3 regions of the Pseudomonas sp. CFBP 8772 genome follow, and region 1 is predicted to be linked to each of the others. Evidence: riboswitches for the same ligand, from Rfam matches in the RefSeq annotation. Region 1 holds a riboswitch; each other region holds the start of a gene.

Region 1 (7,330 bases):
GCCGGTCCTACGAGGGTCCGCGGTGTGTCCGTGGGACCGGCTTTAGCCGGGAAGGGGCCTGCATGTACACCCTCATATTTGCAGTGTGACGCTTGACGCTTTCCCGGCTGAAGCCGGTCCTACGAGGGTACGCGGTGTGTCCGTGGGACCGGCTTTAGCCGGGAAGGGGCCTGCATGTACACCCTCATATTTGCAGTGTGACGCTTGACGCTTTCCCGGCTGAAGCCGGTCCTACGAGGGTACGCGGTGTGTCCGTGGGACCGGCTTCAGCCGGAAAGGGGCCTGCATGTACACCCTCATATTTGCAGTGTGACGCTTGACGCTTTCTCGGCTGAAGCCGGTCCTACAATTTGAGCCGGTCCTAAGAGGTTGCGCTCGCCCTGCCGGTTGCGGTTGCCAATGCAAATGTCGCGTGGGGGCTTTTTCGGCGGGGGATGACCAATGTCGCTGGCGAGCCGGTCAACCGCGTCACCATGGCCAACGCGGCGCTTTCCGCCACGCCGTAGCAGCCCGTGCGTTCAAAAGCGATCTCGGATCGATGGCTGAGCTGATCCTCGTAAGCCGCCAGGTCACCTGCGCTGAAGAACCCGACCGTCAGGCCCAGCCCATGACCCAGTTCCAGCAACCCCGCTTCATCGGCTTTGCCATCAATCGACGCCAGGGCAGCAATGTCCGCCGGGGCCAGCTGACACTCCCGCAAACCATCCTCTATCAGTTGCCGAAGCTCCAGCGCCGAGCATCCGCGCTGGCAGCCCAGGCCGACCACCCACAGCGGTCGGTCGCACGAGTCATTCACGGTCAAAGCGCGGGGTTCAAACCCGTGTGCGCCGCAGGCGTTTCACTGCGACGAAACAGCCAGGCGCTGATCCAGCCCAGGGCGATCCAGAACGCGGCATTGGTCAGCAGCGACGCAATCTTGAACTGCGCTTCAAGGGCTTCCGGCGCCAGTGCCGAATGGACCGCCGGTTGCGGCGCGCCGACCATGTGCGGCACCACCAGAATCACCGCGCCCATGACCTTCAGCAGCCAGTGTCTGGCAAATACCATCAGCGCCAGGCCCGCAGCCGTGGACGCAGCGGTGCCGACCCACCAGATCTGTCGTTGGGTCAGGTCCGCCGCGACGGTGCCGGGCAGCTCGGGCGGCAGACCGAGGGTCGGCGCCAGCACAAACACCGCATAACCGGCCAATCCCCACAGCACCCCTTCGCGCGTACTTGCCGGCGTGCGCAGGGTGTACAGCGCCGCCAGCATCAAGGCGAAACCGACCGCGACCACCAGATTGCCGCCGGTGGTGGACAGCACGCGCTGCCAGCCATCTTCCGGCTCCCAGGCTTCTTCGTTATGGACATGAGCCGCCATGGCGTCGTCGGCGTGCTCATGCATCTCGACGGCGGGCGCCTTCTCGTAGGTCTCCGCCTGCAGAATAAGCGGCGCCACCGAGAAGCTCTGCAGCAACGTCAACAACAGGGCGGCCAGCAGTCCGGTGAACCCGGCCGTTTGCGCGATTCGCTTGAACATGGCGGCGGGTCTCAATGGCAAGGGAAGGCGGAGCTGTGACGGGTGTCGTGTGCCGCGTTATGCACCGCATCGATGTGGGAGAAGCCGGCGAAGTACACCAGAAACACACCGAGAAACATCGCGCTGACGGCGGCGACAAGGCGCTGGCTTTGCGTGCTCGCAACGGCCGTCGTGGTGTGTGTGGTGGTGCCGGACGTCTGGCGGGGTGTGCTGGTGGACATGGCGCTTCCCTCTGATGTGGATTCAGCGGACGGAAAGGCGCGAAGACACCGCAGGCCAATTCCGGCAGTGCTCAACAGCGCCCGCCCACCGCGGGTTGTTATGTAACGTTGTCGGGCCGGTCTCCGGGCTCACGAGGGGCACATGTAACAGCCTTCACAGCCGTCGCGCCTTCAAGAATCGCCTTCCCATATCGCTGTGGACACAGTGGATCTGACTCTTCACTCGCTTACCGTTGCGGGGGCAGCACCGGACTGATGCACACCCGAAGGTCTGCACGCACCGGTTTCCCGTTTCACCCTGTGAAGGGCACCCGTAACAAGGTGTGTAGGAGACCACGGGCTGTTTGGCGCGTCAATCGACCCGTCAGTCGGCAAGTCAATCGATGCAGTGATCGGTGCGTCAATTGGCGCGGCAATCATTGCAACGGCGCGATTGACCGGCCTGCGGTCACTGCGTAGCCTTGCGCACTTGAGGTTCGCTGGCCGCTTTTATGAAAGCCACCGGCGCTAAGAAGGGAATGCGGTTTCACGCCGCAGCTGCCCCCGCAACTGTAAACGGACCGCTTCATTGCACAGCCACTGCGCGAGCGGGAAGGCGCAATGAATGCCAGTCGCCTGACGATGCCTGTCAGCGACCGGCCGCCGTGAGCCAGGAGACCTGCCTCGAATCGGACCGCCTGCGAGCGGCCGAGGAATTCCACTACAACCGGGCGGGGTGATCCGGTGGCGAATCGAACCGCGCGCCTGTTTCTGCCGGCCTGCGCTGTTTTCGTCCTCGTTGCCCCGCCGCATGCCTGAGGGCAACCGATGAAAACACTGGCCAAACTCCCCGTCACCATCGTCACCGGCTTTCTCGGCTCGGGCAAAACCACCTTGCTGCGGCACATGCTCGACAACGCCGAAGGCCGACGCATTGCCGTCATCGTCAATGAGTTCGGCGAGCTGGGCATCGACGGCGACATCCTCAAGCAATGCACCATCGGCTGCTCGGAAGAAGAAGCCGTCGGTCGCGTGTACGAACTGGCCAACGGCTGCCTGTGCTGCACCGTTCAAGAAGAGTTCTTCCCGGTGATGCAGGAACTGGTCGCCCGTCGCGGCGACCTCGATCACATCCTCATCGAAACCTCGGGCCTGGCCCTGCCGAAGCCGCTGGTGCAAGCCTTCCAGTGGCCGGAAATCCGCAACGCCTGCACCGTCGACGCCGTGATCACCGTGGTCGACAGCCCAGCCGTGGTCGCCGGCACCTTTGCTGCGTTCCCGGATCAGGTCGACGCCCAGCGCAAACTCGACCCGAACCTGGACCACGAATCGCCGTTGCATGAGCTGTTCGCCGACCAACTGGCAAGCGCCGACCTCGTCGTGCTGAACAAGGCCGACATGCTCGACGCGGACGCACTGGCCGCCGTCCGCGCTGAAGTCGCCGAAGAACTGCCGCCAGCGGTGAAGATCGTCGAAGCGAACCGGGGCCAGCTGCCGATCAGTGTGCTGCTGGGCCTGGGCGCTGAGTCCGAGCTGCACATCGATGGCCGCAAGACCCACCACGATCACCACGAAGGCGACGATCCGGATGATCACGACCACGACGCCTTCGACTCGATCTCCATCACGCTGCCCCAGGCCGATGAATCGCTGTTGCTCGACGCGCTGACCCAGGCCGTCGTCCAGCACGGCATCTTGCGGGTCAAAGGCTTCGCCGCCATTCCCGGCAAACCCATGCGCCTGCTGGTGCAAGGCGTCGGCACCCGGTTCGACAAGCATTTCGACCGCGCCTGGAAGTCAGACGAAACCCGCGAAACCCACTTGGTGCTGATCGGCCAGGAACTGGACGCGGGCGTTCTTGAAGCGCAATTGCGCGCTGCCGTTTCCGCGATCAAAGGCTAACCATGCACCTGCTGCGTACACAGCCCGGCGGCTTCGTTCCCGACGACAGCATCGCTGACCTGGGCCAGACGCCCGCCGAGCTGGTGATCCTGTGCAGCGCCGACTCAAACCTGGCGTTGCTGGCTGAAGTCGCGCAGCAACTGCCGGACGATTACCCGAGCCTGCGCCTGGCCAATCCGATGCAGGTGCAGAACCATGCCTCGGTGGATTTGTACGTCGACGAAGTGCTTCGCCACGCCAAAGTCATCCTGATTTCCCTGCACGGCGGCATCGGCTATTGGCGTTACGGCGTCGAGCGGCTGGTGGAACTGGCGGCCAAAGGCGTCAAGCTGATTCTGGTGCCCGGCTGTGATCGGCCGGACCCCGAGCTGAGCGGCCTGAGCACCGAATCCGCCGAAGACCGCGAGCGGCTCTGGCACTACCTGCGCCAGGGCGGCAAGCACAACGCTCTATCGCTGTTCAGCTTCATCGCCACGCGCTGGCTGGGCGGTGACTATCCCTGGGCCGAGCCGCAAACCCTGCCGCGCACCGTGATTTATCACCCGCAGAACCCCAACGCCGACCTGGCCCGCTGGCAGGCCGACTGGCGCGCGGATCAGCCGGTGGCTGCGGTGCTGTTCTATCGCTCCCACCTGCAAGCGGCGAACACCGGTTTCATTGATGTGTTCTGCGAGCGCTTGTCGGCCCAGGGCTTGAACCCGTTGCCGATTGCGGTCGCCAGCCTCAAGGAAGCCGGTTGCATGACCGCGCTGCAGGACTGGCTCGATGAGGTGGATTGCGAGGTCATTCTCAACACCACCGGCTTTGCTCAATCCAGTCCGGAAGCGCCGGACGTGCGGCCGTTTCGCCGGGATATCCCGGTCATTCAGGCCATTTGCGCCCAGGACAACGAACCGACCTGGCAGGCCAGCGCACAGGGCTTGGGCTCCCGGGATCTGGCCATGCACATCGCGTTGCCGGAACTGGACGGGCGCATCATCAGCCGGCCGATCAGCTTCAAGGACCTGGCCTGGCACAGCGAGCGCAGCCAGTCCGACGTGGTTTGCTACCGCGCCCAGCCGGGACGCATGGATTTCGTCGCCGAACTGGCCCGGCGCTGGGTGCTGCTGGCCCGTACGGCCAACACTGACAAGCGTGTGGCGCTGATTCTCGCCAACTACCCGACACGCGACGGGCGCATTGGCAATGGCGTCGGCCTCGACACGCCGGCCGCCGCGCTGAACATCCTCAACGCCATGCAGGCCGAGGGTTACCCGGTCGAGGGTCTGCCTGAATCGGGCACAGCGCTGATTCATGCCTTGCTCGGCGGCGTCACCAATGACCCGGACAGCCTCGATCAGCGGCCTTGCCACCAGAGCATGGCCATGGACGAGTACCTGGCCGCGTTTCAGGCATTGCCCGAGGCCAATCGCGATGCGGTCATCGCGCGATGGGGCGCTCCTGACACCGATCCCATGTGCCGCGACGGGCGGATGATGATTGCCGGCTTGCGTTTCGGCATGACCTTCGTCGGGATTCAACCGGCGCGGGGCTACAACGTGGACCACAGCGCGGTGTATCACGACCCCGACCTGGTGCCGCCCCACGGTTACCTGGCGTTCTACTTCTGGCTGCGCAAACGCTATGGCGCCCACGCCGTCATCCATGTCGGCAAGCACGGCAATCTGGAGTGGCTGCCGGGCAAAGGCGTCGGTCTGTCCGAGCACTGCTGGCCGGATGCGATCCTCGGCCCGATGCCAAATATCTACCCGTTCATCGTCAACGATCCGGGCGAGGGCGCCCAGGCCAAGCGCCGCACCCAGGCGGTGATCATCGATCACTTGATGCCGCCGCTGACCCGCGCCGAAACCTACGGTCCGTTGCGCGACCTTGAACTGCTGGCAGACGAATATTACGAAGCGCAACTGCTCGATCCGCGCCGTGCCCGTGAGCTGCAGAAAGATATTCTCAGGCTGGTGCGCGAGACCCATATCGACCGCGAACTGTCGATGGACGGGGATGCCAATAGCGACGAAGACGCCGCCGTGTGGCTGCCGCGTCTGGACACCTATCTGTGTGACCTGAAGGAATCGCAGATCCGCGATGGGCTGCACGTGTTTGGCGAGTCGCCCACGGGCCGGCTGCGCATCGACACGCTGCTGGCGATGGTGCGCGTGCCTCGCGGTGATGGTCGCGGCGGTCAGGCGAGCCTGTTGCGCGCCTTGAGTCAGGCGCTGGGGCTGGATTTCGACCCGCTGGACTGTGACCTCGGCGCGCCGTGGACCGGCGATAAACCTCAGGTATTACATGAGGTCAGCGCTGAACCCTGGCGTACCACGGGTGACACCCGCGAGCGACTGGAGCTGCTGGCTGCGCAGATGATTGAGCAGGTTGCCGCTGGAGTCGAGGTGATCAATAGCTTTGAAAACAAAGGCTTGTCGCAGGTTGTTGAGTCTTTGCATGAGGTAGTGATTCCGCGCCTTGACGCGTGCGGTCCGGCCGAGATGGCCAACCTCCTTGGCGCGCTGAGCGGACGCTTTGTCCCCGCCGGCCCGAGCGGCGCCCCCAGTCGTGGCCGGCTGGACGTGCTGCCCACCGGGCGCAATTTCTTCTCTGTCGACGTCCGTAACCTGCCGACCATGACCGCCTGGCGCATTGGCTTCCAGTCAGCCAATCTGTTGCTGGAGAGGCACTTACAGGACCATGGTGATTATTTACGTCAGCTTGGGCTGTCGGTCTGGGGCACGGCAACCATGCGCACTGGCGGTGACGACATCGCCCAGGCCATGGCCCTGATGGGCGTGCGGCCGGTGTGGGCGACGGGCAGTCAGCGCGTCGATGATTTCGAAATCCTGCCCCTGAGCCTGCTTGATCGGCCTCGGGTTGACGTGACCCTGCGGGTTTCCGGGTTCTTTCGTGATGCGTTCGCCAACCTCATCCGCTTGTTCGATGCGGCGGTGCAGGCCGTTGCAGCACTGGACGAGCCCGATGACATGAACCCGCTGGCCGCCCGCGTGCGCCAGGAGCGCGAGCAATTGCTGCGCGACGGCCTGGATGCCGAGCAAGCGGCGAAGCAGGCCGGCTGGCGCGTCTTCGGCGCCAAGCCGGGAGCGTATGGCGCGGGGGTGCAGAACGCTATCGACGGACGCTTGTGGCAGAGCCGCGAAGACCTTGCCGAGGTTTACCTGAACTGGGGCGGCTACGCCTACGGCGGCAGCGACGAAGGCACGCCCGCCCGTGACGGTTTTGCCAAGCGGCTCAGCCAGGTCCAGGCGGTGCTGCAGAATCAGGACAACCGCGAACACGACCTGCTCGATTCCAACGATTACTACCAGTTCCAGGGTGGCATGCTGGCGGCGGTGGAAAGCCTGTCCGGCGCAAAAGTCGCCAGTTACCACGGCGACCACAGCCAGCCCGATCTGCCGAAGATCCGCACGCTCAAGGAAGAACTCAACCGGGTGGTGCGCTCGCGGGCGGCCAATCCAAAGTGGATCGAAGGGGTCAAACGCCACGGCTACAAGGGCGCGTTCGAGATGGCGGCGACGGTGGATTTCCTGTTCGCCTTCGACGCCACCACCGAGCTGATCGACGATCACCAATATGCGCTGCTGGCCGATGCCTATCTGCTGGACGCCTCGACCCGCGATTTCATCCAGCAGCACAACCCTGACGCGTTGCGGGACATGACCGAGCGCATGCTCGAAGCGCAGCAGCGCGGCTTGTGGCAGGAA
Region 2 (7,330 bases), on a different contig from region 1:
GCGCGCAAGGCCGGGTCGGTGATGCGCAGAAAGCGCCACGGCTGCATCAGGCCAACGCTCGGTGCGTGGTGTGCGGCTTCGAGCAGACGGGCCAGCAACTCCGGCGCGACCGTGCCACCGCAGAAGTGGCGCATGTCGCGCCGTTCGGCAATGGCGCGGTAAACGGCAGCGCGTTCGGGGTCGGTGAAGGTGTGGTCAGTCATAGGAGCGGGCTCATGGCAAAAACAGCGCCGCCATCGCCTGGGGATTCGAGGGGAAGTAGAAGTGCACGTACGACGCAGTCATGCGCCCTTCCCGGTACACCGCTTCGGCACCGCGCCCGCCATTGGGGCTGAGGCCGCGGGCGATCGGCGTCAGCTCGGTGCTGGTCAGGGAGTGGTGATAGGTGTGGCCACGCAGCGTGCCTTCCGGCAGCTCGACCGATTGCAGGGCCAGGGCTGCCAGACGCTTCTGCATCACGGCTTCACCCTTGAGCAAGCCCACCCCTTCGGCGCGCTGGCCGTCGACATCGGTCAAGGCATCGAGCAGGTACAACATGCCGCCGCATTCGGCGAGCAGGGGTTTGCCGGCGGCGTGGTGCGCACGAATCGCGGCGAGCATGCTGTGGTTTTCGGCCAGCGCCGTGTGATGCAATTCCGGGTAGCCCCCGGGTAGATACAGGCTGTCGGCGTCGGGTAATTCCCGGTCGCGGAGCGGCGAGAAGAACGACAGTTCGGCGCCCATCTCCCGTAGCAGGTCAAGGCTGGCACCATAGAAAAACGCGAACGCCTCGTCGTGGGCGATGGCGATTTTCACGCCGGTCAGCAACGGCTCGGCGGGAACGAAGTCGGGCGCGGTGAAGGTCACGGCCGGCGGCAACGTAGCGTCGCAGGTACTGGCCAGCGCGTTGGCAGCAGTGTCGAGGCGCATGTCGAGGTCATTCAGTTCACTGGCCTGAACCAGGCCGAGGTGCCGGCTGGGCAGCTCAATGCCGGTTTCACGGGACAGCGCGCCGTACCAGCGCAGGCCTTCGGTCAGGCTGCCTTCCAGCAACTGCGCGTGGCGCACGGTGCCGACGCGATTGGCCAGCACGCCGGCAAACGGCAGATCCGGCTGATACCGCGCCAGTCCCAGCGCCAGTGCGCCGAAGGTCTGGGCCATGGCCGTGCCGTCGATTACCCCGAGCACCGGCACGCCAAAACGCCGGGCCAGGTCCGCGCTGGACGGCGTGCCGTCGAACAAGCCCATGACGCCTTCGATGAGGATCAGGTCGGCCTCCGCGGCGGCTTCCCACAACAGGCGCCGACTTTCGTCCTCGCCGATCATCCACATGTCCAGCTGATACACCGGATGGCCGCTGGCGCGCTCGAGGATCATCGGGTCGAGAAAGTCCGGCCCGCATTTGAACACCCGCACCTTGCGGCCCTGATTGCGATGCAAGCGGGCCAGTGCGGCGGTGACGGTGGTTTTACCCTGACCGGACGCAGGGGCGGCGATCAATACTGCCGGGCAGTGCCGCGGTGGGCGCTCACTCACAGCTCGATGCCTTTCTGCGCCTTGATGCCGGACTGAAAGGCATGCTTGACCACGCCGATTTCGGACACGGTGTCGGACAGGTCGATCAATTCCTGCTTCGCCCCGCGACCGGTGACGATCACGTGCTGCATCGGCGGACGTGCCTGCAGGTCGCTCAGCACCTGCTCCAGGTCCAGATAGCCGTGCTTGAGGGCGATGTTCAGCTCATCGAGCACGACCATGCCGATGGAGGCGTCCTTGAGCATTTCACGGGTCACGGCCCAGGCGGATTCGGCGGCGGCAATGTCACGCTGGCGGTCCTGGGTTTCCCAGGTGAAGCCCTCGCCCATCACGTGGTAACGCACTTGTTCAGGGAAGCGGCGGAAGAACAGCTCTTCGCCGGTGCTGTGCCGGCCTTTAATGAACTGCACGACGCCGCACTGCATGCCGTGGCCCATGGCGCGGGCAAGCATGCCGAACGCCGAGCTGCTCTTGCCTTTGCCGTTACCGGTCAGGACCAGCAGCAACCCGCATTCATTGGGCGCGCTGGAAATGCGCTCGTCCATCACCGCCTTTTTGCGCAGCATGCGCGCCAGGTGGCGTTCGTCACGTTCGGGGGATTCGCTCATCTCAGCTCTCCGCTTGAGGGCAAGTGTGGCAAACGGAGGGCACAGGCAAAGACTGTCAGCAGGCACTGGGCAAAACCCGGCCTGCAGCAGAGCATCGCCCTCCGTGATGCTGTTCGATGGATCAGGCCGGTCTCCGGACTCACGAGTTGCCACAACCGTGGCAGGCCAGGCGCCTTCCCATGTTCAGCGAACACAGTGGCATTGTGCGTGGCTTTGACTCATCTACCGTTGCGGAGGCAGCGCCGGAATTGATCACACGAGCAATCGCACCGGCTTCCCTGTTTCACCCTGCGGACCTGACGGGTCCCGGGCACCTGAAACATGGCGCGAAGGTTAGAGGGTTGACTCGGGAGCGTCAATCGAACCGTAGGCAGACCGCCTCCGGCTAAACGGGATTTCACCCTGAAAGGCATACGTGCTCACCCAGCAACAGCGGATGAGCACAGTGCTCAGGAAGTCGCTATTGCCTGGCCAGGTTCGATGGCTGGATGACGCGCTTGGCATTCAGCCAGGCCTTTTGCCAATACGGCTTGTCGAGACTGTCGAGTTTGACCGTGCCGCCAGTGGCTGGCGCGTGGACGAACCGCCCTTCCCCGACGTAGATGCCGGCGTGACTGACGTGGGAGCCGCCGCTGGTGGCGAAGAACACCAGATCACCGGTCTGCAACTGGCTGCGATCGATGTCAGGCCCGCGCAGGGTGATCATTTCCCGCGTCGACCGAGGCAGGGTGATGCCCGCGGCGTCGTGGTAGACGTAGCCGATCAGGCCACTGCAATCGAAACCCGAATCAGGCGTGTTGCCGCCCCAGCGATAGGGCGTGCCGACAAGGCCGATCGCGCGCAACAGGACGTCGTCGGCAAGCGGTGAAGAAAACTGGGGAGGAGCGGACACCACAGGCCGGTAGACGACCTTGCGTGGAGCGGGCGGTGGCGTGCTGGAACATGCGGCCAGCAGCACAGCCAGGGAGGCGACGATCAGGCGAACCGTTAACGACATAAACACGACAACCTGTGCGGGGTGCAGCTTACTTTGCCGAGAGCCGGGATTGCGCGCAAGAGGGTCAGGCCCTTTTCGCGCCCGGAATTAACGGTGCTGGCGCTTGATTGTAGTCGAGGTCATCGCGGTGGTAGTTGCAGGTACCGTTGACGATGCCGTTACAGGTGCCATTGCCAGCGCGCGTTTGGCTTCGATGAACGTCTTGGCCCAGTAGGCATCGTCGAGGCTGTCGACACGGACTCCGCCACTGCGACGGCTGCTGGAGTGGATGAACTGATCATCGCCCAAGTAGATGCCCGCATGGCTGACACGGCCGCGGCCGGCGGTGCTGAAGAACAGCAGATCGCCCGGCTTGAGGTCATTGCGCTTGATGAGGGGGGCATCGATATTGATCATTTCGCGGGAAGAACGCGGCAGGCTCATGCCCGCCTCTTCACGGAACAGATAACCGATGAAACCGCTGCAATCGAAACCGGAGGTGGTCGACGTACCGCCGAAGCGATAGCGAGTGCCTATCAAGGATTTGCCGCGTTCGAGGATGCTGTCAGCCAGAACCGGCAGGCGGTAAGGCTTGTTATCGGCAAATTGAGCGAGTTCATCTTCGGTCGCGACTTCGTCATCCAGTACGGAGGATGCGTAATCAGCACGCTTGCTGGCGGATTGAGCGGTGGCAGAGTCCCGGAATTGGGGGCTTTGCGACTGTTGTTGCGACGTCGGCATCTGGGCCGCGCAGCCGAACAACAGCGTGACGAGTGCGAGAGGCACGAGGGGTGCGAAGCGGTTTAGCATGTGCACGACCGTGGCTGAAGTGTAAAGAAGCCGAGACTATGCCTTCAATCGTACCCATTTGCAAATTCAATCGAAACAAATGTGACTTACGATGTCGTCTATCACTTCTAAGGCTCTACACCTCAGAAACGCATCCATGTGCGCGGAATGATCGGTCGGCGAAGGGTTTATCTCGGCAGTAAAGCCGCCCGTCACCCGAGCGCGCAGCATGGGCTCATGAATGTACGGGAAGCTGGCGGTGGTTCCGATGCTGAGCACAGCGTCAAAACCTTTTGCCATCTCCTCCTGAAGCACATTCAATGCCAAATCCGGCAACATTTCCTGAAACAACACCACCGACGGCCTCAAAACGCCACTACAGCGGGGGCACAGCGGTGGCAGTGGTCGACTGAGGTGCTCGCTTAACTGCGGATCTACGGCGCCACAAGATTGACAGTACAGCGGCGCCAGCTGTCCGTGGATCTCGATCAGCCGTTCTGGCGGACTGCCCGCCGCCCTATGATAGCCGTCGACGTTTTGCGTCAATAACCAGCACTGGGGCTTGCGCCGCTGCAATTCAGCGATGGCGTAGTGCGCCGCATTGGGACGTCCGCCCAGGCAAGCGCTGCTCAATTGTGCGATGTACTTCCAGCACAGCGCCGGATCACGCCGCAACATCGGGCCGGACAAGGCCATTTCGATGGGCAGGCCGTCGTCGGTCTCGCCGTTGTACAAGCCACCGACGCCGCGATAGGTCGGCAACCCTGAATCCGCCGACAGGCCGGCACCGGTAATGATCAAAATCCGCGTGGCGTGGCGCAAGGCTGCTGCGGTTTGCAGGACCAGGGCCGGATCGACCACGGACTCGTTTACCAACCGAGGGTTTCTTTCAGGAAGGGAATGGTCAGCTTGCGCTGGGCCTGCAGCGATGCCTGATCGAGTTGCTCAAGCAAGTCGAACAGCGCGCTCATGCTGCGCTTACCGCGGGTGAGGATGAAATGCCCCACCTCATCGGTGAGGTGCAGGCCCCGACGGGACGCGCGCAGTTGCAGAGCGCGGAGTTTTTCTTCGTCGGACAAGAGGCGCATCTGGAACACCAGCGCCATGGTCAGCCGGGATTTCAGGTCCGCCAGTTTGACCGGCAGCTCCCGGGGCGAGCATGAAGCGGCGATGAGCAAGCGTCGGCCGCTGTCGCGCAGGCGGTTGAACAGGTGGAACAACGCTTCTTCCCACTCAGGCTTGCCAACCACCGCCTGCAAATCGTCCAGACACACCAGCTCGTACTGCTCCAGATGATCGAACAGGCCGACGCCTTGATCGAGAAGTTCGGCCATCGGCAGGTAAACCGCCGGCTCGCCCATCTGTTCGAAGCGCAGGCAGGCAGCCTGCAACAGATGCGTGCGCCCTACCCCGTTCTTGCCCCACAGATAGATGAGGCTTTCTGTCCAACCGGCCTCGGCTTCGCACAGCCGCTCGACATAGCCGAGTGCAGCGGCATTGGCGCCTGGATAGTAATTGATGAAGGTGGCGTCATCACGCAGACGCACACTCAGGGGCAGCTGAACTGGTTTCATGCTGGCTGAACGGTTCGTGACGAACCGCCAAGGGGCCTCTGTGAAAAGTGTGCAAAGTCTATACCCGCAGGGCTGGCCGCACAATGCGGCAGACCGCCAGCAAAATCAAAGGCTTGCGCCGGTCACTGGTATGACAGGGGATTACGGGAAAATCCCGTGGAGGAAAGAGACGCGCGGTGAACACCGCGCGCCTTCACGAATCCTGATTCGCGGGAATCAGAGATCCAGGTCGTCCAGACCGCCGTAGATGTCCGAATCCTTGTACAGGTCATGAACATGGCGTACCAGGACCATGATCACCGCCGCCACGGGCAACGCCAGCAGGATACCGGTGAATCCGAACAGCTCGCCGCCCGCCAGAATCGCGAAGATCACCGCCACCGGGTGCAGGCCGATGCGGTCACCCACCAGCAGCGGCGTCAGCACCATGCCTTCCAGCGCCTGACCGACCATGAACACCGCGACGATGCCCAGCATCGGGTACAGGTCGCCGCCGAACTGGAAGAACCCGGCCAGAATCGCCGAGCCGATGCCGATGACGAAGCCCATGTAGGGCACGATGGCCGCCAGACCGGCAATGACACCAATCAACAGCCCCAGCTCCAGCCCGACCAGCATCAGGCCGGCGGCGTAAATCACGCCCAGCGCGACCATCACCAGCAACTGGCCACGGATGAACGCACCCAGGACTTCATGGCATTCATCCGCCAGTGCCACGATTTTCTTCTCGCGATGACGCGGCAGCAGGCTGCGCACCTTCGCCATCATCACGTCCCAGTCACGCAGCAGGTAGAAACAGACCACCGGGATCAGCACCAGATTGGTCAGCCAGCCGATGAGCGCCAGGGTCGAGGTGGTGGCCTGGGACAGGACGATGCCGACGATGTCGCCGGTCTGACCCATGTGCTCCGAGATCGCCGCCTTGACCTTGTCGAACTTCCAGAACCCTTCTGCCAGCCCCAGTTTGGCCTGCGCCCACGGCATCGCGGTGTGCTGCAGCCAGTCGAGAATCTGCGGCGCCAGTTCGTACAGGCGATAAAGCTGCTTGGCCAGCATCGGCACCAGCACCAACAGCAGGCCCATGAAGATCAGGGTGAACAACAGAAACACCGTCACCACACTCATGGTGCGCGACAGCTTCAGTTTTTCCAGCCGGTCTGCCAGCGGATCGCCCATGTACGCCAGCAGCAGCGCCACCAGGAACGGGGTCAGAATCGAATGCAGCAGCCAGACGAACAAACAGACCAGGACAACCCCGCCCAGCCAGAACCAACGACGCGTATCAGTCATTACTGCCTCTTTCCCCAGGATGATGTGCTTCGTGCAACGTCGTTATGAACCTGTTCACCAACGGAAGTGCAATGCGCTGTCGGAAACAGCGGGCGGCTGCGGTGCCGCTGGCGTGCCGTCCGCGGCAACCGGCGCGGGATTGGCCGCAGAACTGTCCGGCGCACTGGCGATTTCACCCGCCGGCACTTCCTGCAGTTTCGCCAGCGCCAACTGGGAACGCAACTGATCGGGGCTGCCGCTGACATCGAAGGCGATACGGTCACCCTCGGCTGATTTCAGACGGCCACCGAAGGGTTCGAGCAGGTGCAACAGCTGCGCGTAACGCTCAAGATTCATGCCCTGTACGTCCAGCACCATGCCCGTCGAAGCGCCCGGTTTGACCACAAAGCGTGGCGCCAGACGCTGACTCACCGCCAACAGCACCGCGTCGGCCAGTTCCGCCGAGCTGGCGCCGCTGGCACTGCCCTGCTCCATCTTGTCGCCCAGCCACAGGTGCCATTTGCCCTGCCACTGGCCACCGTTTTCCTGCGCGTGAACCGCCAGAATCGCATCCGAACCGTAGCGCTCGGAAGCCTCCT
Region 3 (7,330 bases), on a different contig from region 1:
GCCGGTTACGCCTACGTCCCAAACAGCCAGAAACCCGCCGTCCTCGAAACCATGGGCGTCGTCGGCGCCGGCCTCCACGCCGACGACGAATACATCGACCTCACCAGCATCGCCCCGAGGCTCTACCTCACCGCAGCGATGATCATGGAATTGGCCGGGAAATAGAGCGGGGCTGACGCTCCTCAGGGCTTACTGAAAGTGCCAGTTCCGGTGGGACGCGGAGCGTCAGAGGCGGCATTACCACGCGGAGCGTGGGAACGATCAGGCATAGAACCGCAAGATTGATGGTGCCCAAACCGGCCCCTTCCCGGCTAAAGCCGGTCCCACTAACAGCAGCGCGTGCAGCCTGTGGGATTGGCTCGGACTGTAGGACCGGCTTCAGCCGGGAAGCTTTTGATCTTGATCTGCTTTTGATCTTCATGCGCAAAAAGCCCAGTCACCACCACGCGGAGCTTGGGAACGATCAGGCATAGCACCGCAAGATTGATGGTGCCCAAACCGGCCCCTTCCCGGCTAAAGCCGGTCCCATTAACAGCAGCGCGTGCAGCCTGTGGGATTGGCTCGGACTGTAGGACCGGCTTCAGCCGGGAAGCTTTTGATCTTGATCTGCTTTTGATCTTCATGCGCAAAAAGCCCAGTCACCACCACGCGGAGCGTGGGAACGATCAGGCATAGAACCGCAAGATTGATGGTGCCCAAACCGGCCCCTTCCCGGCTAAAGCCGGTCCCACTAACAGCAGCGCGTGCAGCCTGTGGGATTGGCTCGGACTGTAGGACCGGCTTCAGCCGGGAAGCTTTTGATCTTGATCTGCTTTTGATCTTGATCTGCTTTTGATCTTCATACGCAAAAATCCCAGTCACCGCCAATCGCGACTTGGGTGCAGGCCGAACGCAGACGACGCGCAGTGGGTCGAGCCGCATGGATGCGGCGAGAGCGCCGTCAGGGCATGGATGCCCGTTCGGCGCGGGCCCACGGAGCGAGACCGGAGTGAGGGAACCCTGAGGAACGAAGGGCCCAACCAGGAGCAAGCACCCTTGGTTACTTGGGGTGCTTTTCCAAGTAACTCGCCGAAGGCGAAAACGAGGCCGTTAGGCCGACGCCGTTGATCCTGGCGCCCTCAGCCTCAACACGTGTGCCCCATCAAACGGATCAACCAACCAATGCCCCCGCACCCCAAACACGTCACTCAATAGCTCCGGCGACAACACATCAAACGGCGAACCCAGCGCCACCAAACGCCCCCCGTCCATCACCGCCAGACGATCACACCCCAACGCCTGATTCAAATCATGCAACGCCACCACCGTCGTCACCGGCAACTGCTGAACCAACCGCAAAATCGACAACTGCTGCTGAATATCCAAATGATTCGTCGGCTCATCCAGCAGCAACACCTGCGGCCGCTGCGCCAGCGCCCGCGCAATATGCCCCCGCTGCTGCTCCCCGCCCGACAACGTATGCCACGCCCGATGCGCCAGATGCTGCACACTCACATCCGCCAGCGCCTGCGCCACAATCCGGTCATCAAGCTCACCCCACGGCGCCAGCGCCGACAGCCACGGCGTACGGCCCAGCTCAACCGCCTGCAACAGACTGATCGAATCACCCGTCTGCGCATGCTGCTCCACCACCGCCACCTGCCGCGCAATGTCTCGCCGGCTCAACGCCGACAAGCGCTGCCCACCCAGGCGAACGTCGCCCTGGGACGGCGTTTGAATCCCCGCCAGCAACTTCAGCAGCGTCGACTTCCCCGAGCCATTGGGCCCGACGACCCCCAGGTTTTCCCCCGGCCGAATCGCCAGGCTTACCCCGCTGAGCAGTGGCGCGCCCTTGACCGAGTAACTCAGGTCGCTGCCTTCGAGCATGGCGCCGGACACCTCCTGACGCGCGTTCATCGAGGACGATTCCCGCGGACCAGAATCATGGCAAACACCGGCGCGCCCACCAGCGCCGTGATGACCCCGATCGGCAACACCTGACCCTTGATCAACGTGCGCGACAGCACATCGGCGGCAATCATGAACAGCGCGCCGATCAGGGCGCTCAAGGGCAGCAACCGGGCATGGCGCACGCCCGCCACCAGGCGCACCGCATGGGGAATCACCAGACCGACGAAGCCGATGGAGCCGACAATCGACACCATCACCGCCGTCATCAGTGCGGCGGTGAGGATCAGCACCGCCTGCACCCGGCGCACCGGAATGCCCAGGGACGCGGCCGAATCGCTGCCAAACGTGAACGCATCCAGCGCGCGCCGATGCCACAGGCACACCAGCAAGCCGAGGACCACGACCGGCACCGACAGCGCCACCGACGACCAGCGCACGCCGCTGAGATTGCCCAGCAGCCAGAACATGATCCCGCGGGCCTGCTCGGCATTGGCCGACTTGGTGATCAGGAAGGACGTCAGGGCGTTGAACAGCTGGGACCCGGCAATGCCCGCCAGGATGATCTGGCCCGCAGCGGTCTGCCCCCGAGAGGAGCGGGCGAGCAGGGCGACCAGCGCAAAGGCGGCAATCGCCCCGGCAAAGGCGCCGGTGGACAGGGAGATCGTCCCGGCACCGATGCCGATGATCGCCACCAAGACCGCGCCGGTTGAAGCACCGGCAGAAATGCCCAGCAAGTAGGGGTCGGCCAGGGGGTTGCGCAGCAGCGATTGCAAAACCACGCCCGACACCGCCAGCCCTGCGCCGCAGGTGGCGGCAACGATGGCCCGGGTCAGCCGGTAATTCCAGACAATGCCCTCATCGATCGGGTCCAGAGGAAAACCCGCGGCCCACAGCTTGTTCGCCATTACCTGAACGATCACCGGCAGGCTGATCGACGTCTCGCCAATCGCCACGCCCGCGAGCACCGCCAACGCCAGTAATGCGATGGCCCAAGCGCCATGCCCGAAGATGCGGACGACGCTCGACCGGAGCATGCCGACAGACGTCATGGCGCGAGAGTGGCCCCGGCCAGCTGTTCGATACCGTCAAACAGCCGCACGCTGGACTCCATGGCGCTGGCGTCCATGATCACGATGCGATTGTTTTTCACTGCATCCATATTGCGGGTGACCGGATCAGAGCGGAGGAAGGCCAGCTTCTTCTCGTGATCGTCAGCCGGGAAGCGGCGGCGGTCCATGCGCGCGATGACCAGCACGGTCGGGTTGGCCTTTGCGATGGTTTCCCAGCCCACGGTCGGCCATTCCTCATCGGAGTCGATGACGTTGCGCATGCCGAGGGTGTCGAGCATGAAGTTGGGAATGCCCTTGCGCCCGGCCACGTACGGATCGACGTTGATGTCAGGGCTGGAAAACCAGAACACCGCCGAGACGGGTGGGTTGGCATGGGCTTTTGCCTGCGCCACAGCTTTGGCCAGCCGCCCCTGATAATCCGCGATCAGGGGCTCGCCACGGTCTTGCACATCGAAGATCTGCGCCAGCTGACCGAGGCTTTTGTACAGCGTTTCGATGCGGAAGGCTTCGAGGCGCGTGCCGTCGGCGCCGACCCGGTTGTTCTTGCCCTCGCAGTCGGACGGCAGGATATAGGTGGGGATGCCCAAGTCGCGAAACTGCTCGCGGGTGCCGACCGCGCCCTGTGGGCCGACCATCCACTCAAACTGCACCGGGACGAAATCCGGGCGTTTGCCGATCACCGATTCGAAGCTCGGCGCATTGTCGGCCAGGCGCTCGATGCCGTCGTTGAGGGCTTGGTACTGGGGCAGGACGGGGTTGAACCACAGTGACGTGCCCACGACCTTCGGGCCCAGGCCAAGGGCATAGAGCATTTCGGTGGCGGCCTGGCCGATGGTCACGGTTTTCTGCGGCGCGTGGTTGAACGTCAGCGCTTGGCCACAGTTGTCCACGGTCAAGGGGTAGGCCGTCGACGCCGCGAGCGCGGCGGTGGGCAAGGTCAGCGTGACGAACAGGGCGGCGAGGCGGCGCAGCGGCATGAACAGCGATCTCCAGAAAGCCTGATTGCTTGGCGAAGCAGGCGCTGGAAAGTCCATCCCGGCAGGCGCCCTGAAAGTGGGGGCGCGCACAGCGTGCGCGAAACGACGCACGAACGGGAGTCCTTCCCCGGACACCCCGCCGGTGAATGAATATGCTGGCCGGCAGGTCTCCTGACTGGCGCTTCATTGCCATGCTTCGGCCTTCCCGGGGTGACCCAGTGGCAAACAGGAAGCAGGGCTCGGCGCCTACAGTTGCGGGGACAGTTCCGTTTAAGCGCGATGACGCGCCCGGGATTCCCTATTAATTCCGAGTGGAAACCGGCGGCGGGGATACTAAACGATTCGGCGGGTGGAGGCGAATGCAGCGGTGGTGCGCCGGAGATGTATTGGCACCTCGCAGTAACTGGACGGACGCAACACCTGTGGGAGTGAGCTTGCTCACGAAGAGGCGGTACATTCACTTGATCTTCAGCGGCTGGAATGCCGTCTTCGCGAGCAAGCTCGCTCCCACAAGGTATGTGTTTGCAGCGCCATCGGCGTGAGCTCAACACCACCGGCTTAGAGCTTAAACGGCCAACCGACGATCTTCTTCGGCCGTGGCGTGGCGTAGGTCCGCACTTTGGAGGTCTTCAGTCCCAGGCGCACCAGCGATTCCGCCAGTGCCACCGCCGCGGTCACGCCATCCACCACGGGCACGCCAGCGCGTTCGCGGATGAGTTGATCCAGCCCGGCCATGCCGCCACAGCCCAGGCAGATCACCTCGGCCTTGTCCCGGTTCACCGCTTCGATGGCCTGCTCGACGATGGCCTTGACCGCACGCTCCGGCGATTCCTCCAGCTCCAGCACGCTCATGCCGCTGGCCCGCACCGAGGCGCAGCGCTCGTACACCCCGGCCAGCTTCAGGCGGTCTTCGATCAGCGGCACGGTGCGGTCCAGCGTGGTGACCACCGCGTATTTATGCCCCAGCAGCATCGCCAGGCTGGCCGCCGCTTCGGTGATGTCCACCACCGGCACGTCGAGCAGCTCCTGCAAGCCTTCGCGGCCATGCTCGCCGTAACCGGCCTGAATCACCGCGTCATAAGGCCCTTCGTAGGACATGACCCGGTCCATCACCGCGATGGCCGCCAGGTAACTTTCAAAATTGCCTTCCACCGACTCGGCGCCGAAGCGCGGGGTCAGACCAATGATCTCGGTGCCGGGCGAGGCCACGCTGCGGGCCTGCTCGGCGATGGTCTCGGTCATGGATGCGGTGGTGTTGACGTTGACGATCAGAATTCGCATGGACAGATCTCGCGCAGGGAACAAAGCCGGGCGTCTGGCCCGGCGTCATTGGCCACGATATCAGTCTTTGCCGGGGACCGGCGCCTGCAGGGCAATGAAGCCCTGATCGCGCATGGCTTGCCAGAAACCATCCGGCACCTGTGCGTTGAGCGCAGTAACGTCTTCGATGATCCGCGACGGCCGGCTCGCGCCCGGAATCACCGCCGCCACCAGGGGGTTGGCGAGAACGAACTGCAGCGCTGCGGACTTGATGTCGACCTGATACTGCCGAGCGATTTCCTGAATGTGCGCGACCTTGTCGAGCATCGCCTGGGACGCTTCCTGGTACTCGAAATGCTTGCCGCCCACCAGCACGCCGGAGCTGTAAGGCCCGCCGACGACGAACTCGGCGTTGTGCTGACGGGCCTTGTCGAACAGCCGTTGCAGCGGCTGGTCATGGTCGAGCAGGGAATAACGGCCAGCGAGCAGGAAGCCGTCGGGCTGGGCTTCTTCCAGGTCCAGGGTCAGTTCGCACGGCTCGACGCGGTTAACGCCCAGGCCCCAGGCCTTGATCACGCCTTCTTCGCGCAGGCGGGTGAGGGCGCGGAAAGCGCCGGTGCGGCCGATGTTGAAATGCTCGATCCAGGCATCGCCATGGGCGTCCTGGGCGACGTCGTGGACAAACACGATATCCAGTCGGTCGGTGTTCAGCCGTTTCAGGCTCGCTTCAATGGAACGCAACGTGGCGTCGGCGGAGTAGTCGGTGACAATCTTGTTTTTCAGGCCTTCGGCGAAAGGACCACTGCGCGTTTCGGTGTCGATCTCATCGGAAATCAGCCGGCCGACTTTGGTGCTCAAGGTGTACTGGTCGCGGGGGATGCCCGCCAGTGCCTTGCCCACCCGCTGCTCGGACAGGCCGGCGCCGTAGATGGGTGCGGTGTCGAAATAGCGGATGCCCTGGTCCCAGGCGGATTGAACGGTGGCTGCCGCTTCGTCTTCGTCAATGGTGCGAAACATATTGCCCAAGGGCGCGGAGCCAAAGCCGAGGCGGCCGATGATCTTGTCGTGCAGACTCATGGGGATTATTTCCTGTGCGGTGAGGCGTGTCTGGATGCGCGGCTCATGACGCCGTCTTCGCCCGATAAGGAACCGCGCGAGGAAAGCGGCGAGGCTTGTTTACTGACTGCTGATTGCCATAGGTGTTCTTGATAGTGTCGACAGGTCTTGTTGCACCTGAGGCGCCTGCTAAGCTCCACGCATTGAATAGAGTCTTCAGCAAACCTACCGAAACGAGGAAACTGCCATGCAATCTCACTCCCCCGATGCTGCGCCGCTTGCACCGCACCCCGGGCATCAGCCCGATGAGCCGGAAACGGAACTCGATGCCGATATGGATCCGGGGAACGAAGACCCGGGCTCCCAGTTTGATCGTGACGCCACGGTTCCCCTGATCGATCCGGATAAATGACGGCGTAGCTCATTACAGATGCACTTCGACCGCCAGCGGCAGGTGATCGGACAAATGCGTCCACGGCCGCGTGCCGAGGATTTTCGGATCATGGCTGGTGGCGTTGCGCAAATAGATACGGTCAAGGCGCAGCATCGGAAAGCGCGCGGGGTACGTTTTCGCCAGCCGGCCCTGACTGCGCTCGAAGGCTTCGTGTAAATAGCCGCAGCGCTGAAGACGCTTGTTGCCTTGCAGCTGCCAATCGTTGAAATCGCCGGCGATGACCACCGGGGCGTCCTCGGGCAGGGAGTCAAGCAGGTCGCAGAGCAGGTTCAGCTGCAATTGCCGATGGCTCTCCAACAGGCTGAGGTGCACACAAATCGCATGGACTTCCGCATGCCCCGGCACCTGCAGCACGCAATGCAAGAGTCCGCGGCGCTCCGGCCCGGTGATGGAAATGTCCAGATTGCGGTAATGCAGGATCGGGTATTTGGACAGCAGCGCGTTGCCGTGATGACCGTCGGGGTAAACCGCGTTGCGGCCATAGGCGAAGTCCGTCCACATGCTGTCGGCGAGAAATTCGTAGTGCGGCGTGTCGGGCCAGTCTTCGTACTTGGCGGCATGGCGGTCATGCCCGCCGAGGACTTCCTGGAGAAACACCAGATCGGCACCGGTGCTGCGCACGG

The links. Region 1 has a riboswitch for cobalamin ahead of cobW (cobalamin biosynthesis protein CobW). Riboswitches for the same ligand answer to the same signal wherever they lie in the genome.
Region 2: linked by a shared signal. The riboswitch ahead of cobO (cob(I)yrinic acid a,c-diamide adenosyltransferase) and the one ahead of cobW (cobalamin biosynthesis protein CobW) in region 1 are both predicted to bind cobalamin.
Region 3: linked by a shared signal. The riboswitch ahead of IFT99_RS09760 (ABC transporter substrate-binding protein) and the one ahead of cobW (cobalamin biosynthesis protein CobW) in region 1 are both predicted to bind cobalamin.

Annotation. Positions count from the first base shown of each region.
Region 1 is NZ_JACYUI010000017.1:26,669-33,998, reverse strand. It holds gene IFT99_RS24300 (cobalamin biosynthesis protein) at 362-796, opposite strand; gene IFT99_RS24295 (CbtA family protein) at 799-1,518, opposite strand; gene IFT99_RS24290 (CbtB domain-containing protein) at 1,530-1,739, opposite strand; cobalamin riboswitch at 1,837-2,069, opposite strand; cobalamin riboswitch at 2,195-2,419, shown strand; gene cobW (cobalamin biosynthesis protein CobW) at 2,547-3,620, shown strand; gene cobN (cobaltochelatase subunit CobN) at 3,623-7,330, shown strand, end outside.
Region 2 is NZ_JACYUI010000008.1:148,711-156,040, forward strand. It holds gene bluB (5,6-dimethylbenzimidazole synthase) at 1-203, opposite strand, end outside; gene IFT99_RS17400 (cobyrinate a,c-diamide synthase) at 214-1,515, opposite strand; gene cobO (cob(I)yrinic acid a,c-diamide adenosyltransferase) at 1,512-2,123, opposite strand; cobalamin riboswitch at 2,231-2,456, opposite strand; gene IFT99_RS17410 (C40 family peptidase) at 2,584-3,120, opposite strand; gene IFT99_RS17415 (C40 family peptidase) at 3,208-3,909, opposite strand; gene IFT99_RS17420 (NAD-dependent protein deacylase) at 3,976-4,749, opposite strand; gene hda (DnaA regulatory inactivator Hda) at 4,758-5,462, opposite strand; gene IFT99_RS17430 (AI-2E family transporter) at 5,679-6,752, opposite strand; gene IFT99_RS17435 (DUF2066 domain-containing protein) at 6,807-7,330, opposite strand, start outside.
Region 3 is NZ_JACYUI010000003.1:658,573-665,902, reverse strand. It holds gene IFT99_RS09775 (M20/M25/M40 family metallo-hydrolase) at 1-165, shown strand, start outside; gene IFT99_RS09770 (ABC transporter ATP-binding protein) at 1,090-1,896, opposite strand; gene IFT99_RS09765 (FecCD family ABC transporter permease) at 1,893-2,924, opposite strand; gene IFT99_RS09760 (ABC transporter substrate-binding protein) at 2,936-3,937, opposite strand; cobalamin riboswitch at 4,082-4,275, opposite strand; gene IFT99_RS09755 (aspartate/glutamate racemase family protein) at 4,496-5,218, opposite strand; gene IFT99_RS09750 (aldo/keto reductase) at 5,279-6,274, opposite strand; gene IFT99_RS09745 (hypothetical protein) at 6,501-6,665, shown strand; gene IFT99_RS09740 (endonuclease/exonuclease/phosphatase family protein) at 6,678-7,330, opposite strand, start outside.